3 regions of the Micromonospora sp. NPDC048986 genome follow, and region 1 is predicted to be linked to each of the others. Evidence: predicted binding sites of a transcription regulator. Region 1 holds the regulator's gene; each other region holds the start of a gene.
The links. Region 1 encodes HrcA, which represses chaperone genes, less so after heat shock. Its sites were predicted from a motif close to GGTTNGCACNCTCNNNNNGAGNGTGCNAACC; they were not measured.
Positions count from the first base shown of each region.

Region 1 (2,264 bases):
CGATGATCCCGAACAGGATCTGGATCACCACGACGGCGATGCTGGGCAGGAAGAGCAGGCACCAGCTCACGAAGAGCAGCACGAACGCGATGATCGACCAGAGGATCTGGAAGTTCAGGGCGGCGAGGGCGTGCGCCCGGACGGTCGGCGACTGCTGACCCCGGGCCAGGTAGGCGATGAGCGGGGCGACGAAGCCCAGCGGACCGAAGCTGACCAGTGCGCCGAGGGCGCCGCCGAAGTGAGCGACCAGCGCCCAGGTCTTGTCCTCGTTGTTGGCGTAGCCGCCGCCGGGGCCGCCGTAGGCCCCACCGGCCGGATAGCCGCCGGGTGGTGGGTAGCCCCCGGGTGGGGGGTAGCCGCCTGCCGGAGGGTAGCCGCCTGACGGCGGTTGGTCACCGGTGGGCGGCGGATAGCCACCGGCCGGGGGATAGCCGGCCGGGCCGGGTGCCCCGGACAGTGGTGCGGTGGGTGGCTCGGCCGACGGAGACGGGCCTGGGGAGGTGGGCTCCGGCGGGAAGTTGCCGGGGTCGCCCGACCCGGGAGGGCGAGGAGGTTCAGTCATGGATGTCACGGTAGGTGCCCGTGGCAACGCCGCACCAGAGCGACATCGCCCGGCAGTGCGGGCCGATCGGCTCAACGCCGGTGGCGTGGGCCGCACCGACGGGTGGCCGTTGATCATCGCGTCGGCGGGCCCGCCGACGTAGACTGGCACTCGTTACAGTCGAGTGCCAGGACGGCCCGGCCGGCCCAGAGCGTCGGCGGCCGACGTGCGACAGGAGGTGCGGAGGATGGGTCTCGACGACCGCAAACTCGCAGTGCTCCGCGCCATCGTCGAAGACTACGTCTCCACCCAGGAGCCGGTCGGCAGCAAGGCGCTGGTCGAGCGGCACCAGCTCGGGGTCTCCCCGGCCACGGTCCGCAACGACATGGCCGTGCTGGAGGAGGAGGGCTACATCCGGCAGCCGCACACCAGTGCCGGCCGGGTGCCCACCGACCGCGGCTACCGCCTCTTCGTCGACAGGCTCTCCCGGGTCAAGCCGCTCAGCCCGGCCGAGCGCCGGGCCATCGAGCGGTTCCTGGTCGGCGCTGTCGACCTCGACGACGTGGTGCACCGCACGGTGCGGCTGCTCGCCCAACTGACCCGGCAGGTCGCCGTCGTTCAGTACCCGAGCCTGGCCCGCTCCTCGGTGCGTCACCTGGAGCTGGTGCCGATCTCCACCACCCGGCTGATGCTCGTCATGATCGCCGACACCGGGCGGGTGGAACAGCGACTCGTGGAACTGCCCGGGCCGGTGCCCGCCGACGACGTCACCGACCTGCGTCGACTGATCAACGAGAAGCTCGCCAACGCCCGGCTGTCCGAGACGCCGCCGCTGGTGCAGGCGCTTGTCGAGGAAGCGCCGACCGGGCTGCGTCCGACCATGACCACGCTCGCCACCGTCCTGCTGGAGACGCTCGTCGAACGGCACGAGGAACGGATCGCGCTCGCCGGCACCGCGAACCTCACCCGCGGCGGCCTGCTCGACTTCCAGGGCTCCCTGCGGCCGATCCTCGAAGCTCTGGAGGAGGAGGTCGTGCTACTCAAGCTCATCGGTGAGACCGAGCCGAGCACGACCCGGGTGCTGATCGGCGACGAGAACGAGTTCGACAACCTGCGCGCCGCCTCGGTGGTCAGCACCGGGTACGGCCCGGGCACCACCATCGTGGGTGGCCTGGGGGTGCTGGGGCCCACCCGGATGGACTACCCCGGCAACATCGCCACGGTGCGCGCCGTGGCACGCTACGTGGGCGAGTTGCTGGCCCAGAACTGATTGGTCAGGGCCGATGCGGCCGGCTGCGGCCGCCGACCGGCGCAACGCGAGACGAACATGAGGACACGGAACGCAGTGGCCAGGGACTACTACGGCATTCTCGGTGTGAGCCGGGAAGCCTCCGATGACGAGATCAAGCGCGCCTACCGCAAGCTGGCACGCCAGTTCCACCCGGACGTCAATCCGGACCCGGAGGCTCAGGAGAAGTTCAAGGACATCAACGCCGCGTACGAGGTGCTCTCGGACGACCGGAAGCGGCAGATCGTCGACCTGGGTGGCGACCCACTCGCCCCGGGTGGCGGCGGCGCTGGCGGCCCGGGTGGCCCCGGAGGCGCCGGCCCGTTCGTCGGTTTCCAGGACATCATGGACGCGTTCTTCGGCGGTGCCGGAGGTGGCGCCCGTGGCCCACGGCCGCGTACCCGCCCGGGGGCCGACGCGATCCTGCGGCTCGAA
Region 1 is NZ_JBEZFJ010000008.1:70,994-73,257, forward strand. Features, by position in the region: gene AB0B94_RS17730 (DUF4870 domain-containing protein) at 1-562, opposite strand, end outside; gene AB0B94_RS17735 (hypothetical protein) at 561-704, shown strand; gene hrcA (heat-inducible transcriptional repressor HrcA) at 789-1,811, shown strand; gene dnaJ (molecular chaperone DnaJ) at 1,887-2,264, shown strand, end outside.

Region 2 (2,264 bases), on a different contig from region 1:
CGTAGTCGGAGTCGCTCTTGTCGATCTCGGCCCGGATCTGGTTGACCCGGCCCTGGATCTGCTCGGCGTCGCCGGCACCGTCGACGATGGTGGTCTCGTCCTTGGTCACCACGACCTTGCGGGCGCGGCCCAGCATGTCGAGGCTGGCGGCGTCGAGCTTGAGGCCGACCTCCTCGCTGATGACCTGGCCACCGGCGAGGATGGCGATGTCGGTCAGCATGGCCTTGCGGCGGTCACCGAAGCCCGGCGCCTTGACGGCGACCGACTTGAAGGTGCCACGGACCTTGTTGACCACCAGGGTGGCGAGGGCCTCGCCCTCCAGGTCCTCGGCGATGATCAGCAGCGGCTTGCCCGACTGCATGACCTTCTCCAGGATCGGAAGCAGGTCCTTCACCGACGAGATCTTGCTGTTGGCGATCAGGATGTACGGGTCGTCGAAGACGGCCTCCATACGCTCCGGGTCGGTCATGAAGTAGGCCGAGATGTAGCCCTTGTCGAAGCGCATACCCTCGGTGAGCTCCAGCTCCAGCCCGAAGGTGTTGCTCTCCTCGACGGTGATGACGCCTTCCTTGCCGACCTTGTCCATCGCCTCGGCGATGATCTCGCCGACGGTGCTGTCGCCAGCGGAGATGGAGGCGGTGGAGGCGATCTGCTCCTTGGTCTCGACGTCCTTGGCGAGCTTGGACAGCTCCTCCGAGACGCTCGCGACAGCAGCCTCGATGCCCCGCTTCAGGGCCATCGGGTTGGCGCCAGCGGCCACGTTGCGCAGGCCCTCGCGAACCAGGGCCTGGGCCAGGACGGTCGCCGTCGTCGTGCCGTCACCGGCAACGTCGTCGGTCTTCTTGGCGACCTCCTTGACCAGCTCAGCGCCGATCTTCTCGTACGGGTCCTCGAGCTCGATCTCCTTGGCGATGCTCACACCATCGTTGGTGATGGTGGGGGCACCCCACTTCTTCTCGAGCACGACGTTGCGGCCCTTGGGGCCGAGGGTCACCTTTACGGCGTCGGCGAGCTGGTTCATGCCCCGCTCGAGGCCGCGGCGCGCCTCTTCGTCGAACGCGATCATCTTGGCCATACGGCGTTGTCCTCCTGGACACTCACGGGCCACCCGAGATGTGTGCCCCGGATGGGCCGCCTGGTGTACGCACCTTGGGACGTCGCCACCTGGCGACGACGACGTCCTTCGGCCGGGCCGGATAGCCCGCGACGACCGGCCATGTGCCGCCCCGGCGTCTCCACGCCGGTGCAACCTGGCCCCACCGTCCCGACCATTGGCACTCACGGTATGCGAGTGCCAATGACTTGTTTAGCACTCTCACCTGCCGAGTGCAAGCACGATGCCGCCGCTCAGCCGAGTTCCGCGGCCAGTCCAGCGGTGTTCACCGGCCCCTCATGGGCACGCTGCTCGGCGTACGTCACCAGCAGACCGATCATCTGCGCGAGGTGGGCCGGCAGGGCCAGCACGGCGGTGATCCCGATCACCACCACCGCCACGGCGGCGGTACCTGCCGAGGAGAACGGATCCGTTCCGAGCGTGGAGGTGCCGAACCCTTCCAGGGCACCGGGGATCAGGGTGCCGACGATCACCGCCACGGCCACCAGGGCCACCCGTCCGAGCAGCAGGCCGAGTCGGTCGTGGAACATCCGGAACGATCGACCGATCGGGTTGTGCCGTTCGAAGAGATAGACCGGGCCGGCCATGCTCAGCGCGAAGGCAAGGTAGATGCCCGGCAGCAGACAGAAACAGACACCGACGCCGATGAGCAGACTGACCAACAGGGTCCAGCCCCACAGCCCGAGCGCCCGACGCAGGCCGTAGCGCAGCGCAGACTCCAGGCTGGCCGGCTGACCAGCCGCCTGCTTGGTGATCACCCAGGTGCCGGCGGCCCACCCGACAGACTGCACCAACCCGACCACCAGGCTGCCGCCGACCAGCAGGACCAGGAGACTCAGCAGTTCGACGGCGAAATTGTCCGGCAGGGTGGGTGCCGACGTCGATTCGGCCTGGGCGGCCCACTTCGCCGACGGGTCCAGCCCGAGGGAGACCACCGAGAGCACCGCCGCCGGCAGCACCTGGGTGAGCAACATGATCGGCACCAACTGCCGCCAGCCCCGCCGCAGCGCTCCGCCGCACCGGTTGAACCAGCCCTCGACACCGGCACCGGGCGGCGTGACCAGTGCGTCGTTCGGGTCGAACCCGTAACCCGGCGGGTACCAGCCGACCGGCGGCCCCGGGTACCCCGGCTGCCCGCCGTAGGGACCCG
Region 2 is NZ_JBEZFJ010000007.1:330,417-332,680, forward strand. Features, by position in the region: gene groL (chaperonin GroEL) at 1-1,075, opposite strand, end outside; gene AB0B94_RS17290 (hypothetical protein) at 1,348-2,264, opposite strand, start outside.
Region 2: the regulator HrcA is predicted to act here: its motif matches at 1,270-1,300, upstream of groL (chaperonin GroEL).

Region 3 (2,264 bases), on a different contig from region 1:
GTCCACGTCCTCGGCGATGATCAGCAGGGGCTTGCTGTTCTGCAGGACCTTCTCCAGCAGCGGCAGCAGCTCCTCGATCGCCGAGATCTTCTGGGTGGTGACCAGGATGTACGCGTCCTCAAGGACGGACTCCTGGCTCTCCAGGTCGGTGACGAAGTTCGGCGAGATGAAGCCCTTGTCGAACTGGAGACCCTCGGTCACGTCCAGTTCGGTGGTGAGCATCGAGCCTTCCTCGACGGTGATGACACCGTCGCGGCCGACCCGCTCCATCGCCTCGGCGATGAGGTCGCCGATGGTGGAGTCCTGCGCGGAGATCGTCGCCACGTTCGCGATCGACTCCTTGCTGGTGACCTCGGCGGCACGGCCGAGCAGCGCCTCGGAGACCTTGGTGGCCGCCGCGTCGATGCCCCGCTTGAGGCCGGCCGGGTTGGTCCCGGCGGTCACGTTGCGCAGACCCTCGCGAACCATCGCCTGGGCCAGCACGGTCGCGGTGGTGGTCCCGTCGCCGGCGACGTCGTTGGTCTTGGTCGCCACCTCCTTGACCAGCTGCGCGCCAAGGTTCTCGTACGGGTTGGTGAGCTCGATCTCCTTGGCGATGGTCACACCATCGTTGGTGATCGTCGGCGCACCGAATTTCTTGTCCAGGACGACGTTGCGCCCGCGCGGGCCGAGGGTGACCTTGACCGCGTCCGCGAGGGCGTTGACACCGTGCTCCAGCAGGTGCCGGGCGTCGTCCGAGAAGCTCAGGATCTTCGCCATTAATGTCCCTTCGAAGCGCCATTGCCCCGGCCCGGCGAGCCGGACCGGGGCAGTGGCACTGATCGGTTGCTTACTTCTCGATGACCGCGAGGACGTCGCGGGCGGAGAGCACCAGGTACTCCTCGCCGGCGTACTTGACCTCGGTGCCGCCGTACTTCGAGTAGAGGACGGTGTCGCCGACCTGCACGTCAACCGGAACCCGGTTGCCGTTGTCGTCGACGCGCCCCGGGCCCACAGCGAGGACAGTGCCCTCCTGCGGCTTCTCCTTGGCGGTGTCGGGGATCACGATGCCCGACGCCGTGGTGGTCTCAGCCTCATTCGCCTGGACCACGATGCGGTCCTCGAGCGGCTTGATCGCAACCTTGGTCGCGGTAGTCACGGGCATACCCTCCTGGGGTACTGGTTTCGTTGCTGGCCAGCGGGGCTGACCAGCGTCAATCTGCCTCATGCCACCGGGCGGTGCCGTCGTCGCGGGTGCCGGTCCGCCTGGCGTGCGCGCCCGGGTCGCGAGACCCGGAAGCTGGCACCCTCAGGGTGAGAGTGCTAATCGCAGGTTATTCCGTGGCTAGCACTCCGTCAAGGAGAGTGCCAGCGCGTCGCGCCCCGACAACCAGGATTTCCCTGTCGGCCGGGACAATGGCCGGGTGGATCTCGATCAGCTGGCGGCGCTGCGTACCCCTGAGGGGTCGGCCGCGCTCACGGCGGCGGCCGACCTGGCCGGCGGTGATCCACTGGTCGCGGCGTCGGCGCTGCGCGCGGCCGGGGTGCCGCCGACGTTGGCCGCGGCGGCACTGACCCAGGCCGAGCTGCGGCACCGGGCGGTGGGCAAGTTCGGCCCGGCCGCCGCTGGGATGTTCCTCACCCGTCCCGGCCTGGAGCAGGCCACCCGCCGGGTGGTCGCCGACAGTCGGGCGGCCCGGCTGTACGCGGCCGGCGTGCGCACCCTGGCCGACCTCGGGTGCGGGCTCGGGGCCGACGCGCTGGCCGCCGCCCGCGCCGGCATCAGGGTGTACGGGGTGGAGGCCGACCCGGTGACCGCGGCGATGGCCGCCGCCAACGCCGAGGCGGCCGGCCTGGCCGAGCTGTTCAGCGTCGAGTGCGGCGACGCGACCAGGTTCGACGTGTCAGGGGTCGACGGCGTCTTCTGCGATCCGGCCCGCCGCACGACCGGCACCGGACGTCGGATCTTCGACCCGCGCGCCTACTCGCCGCCGTGGGACTTCGTCACCGGGCTGGCCGATCGGGTGCCGCGCACAGTGGTGAAGGTCGCGCCGGGCGTGGACCACGCGCTCATTCCGGCCGGCGCGGAGGCCGAGTGGGTCGGCGTGGACGGCGACCTGGTCGAGGCCGCGCTCTGGTGCGGTGAGCTGGCGGAGGTGCCGCGTCGCGCCACCCTCTACCGCCAGCGCGGCGCTGAGGCCCACCGTCACCAGCTCACCGGCTCGGGTGCCGCCGAGGCACCGGTCGGGCCGCCGCGTCGTTACCTGTACGACCCGGACCCGGCG
Region 3 is NZ_JBEZFJ010000007.1:3,195-5,458, forward strand. Features, by position in the region: gene groL (chaperonin GroEL) at 1-759, opposite strand, end outside; gene groES (co-chaperone GroES) at 830-1,144, opposite strand; gene AB0B94_RS15670 (methyltransferase domain-containing protein) at 1,404-2,264, shown strand, end outside.
Region 3: the regulator HrcA is predicted to act here: its motif matches at 1,278-1,308, upstream of groES (co-chaperone GroES).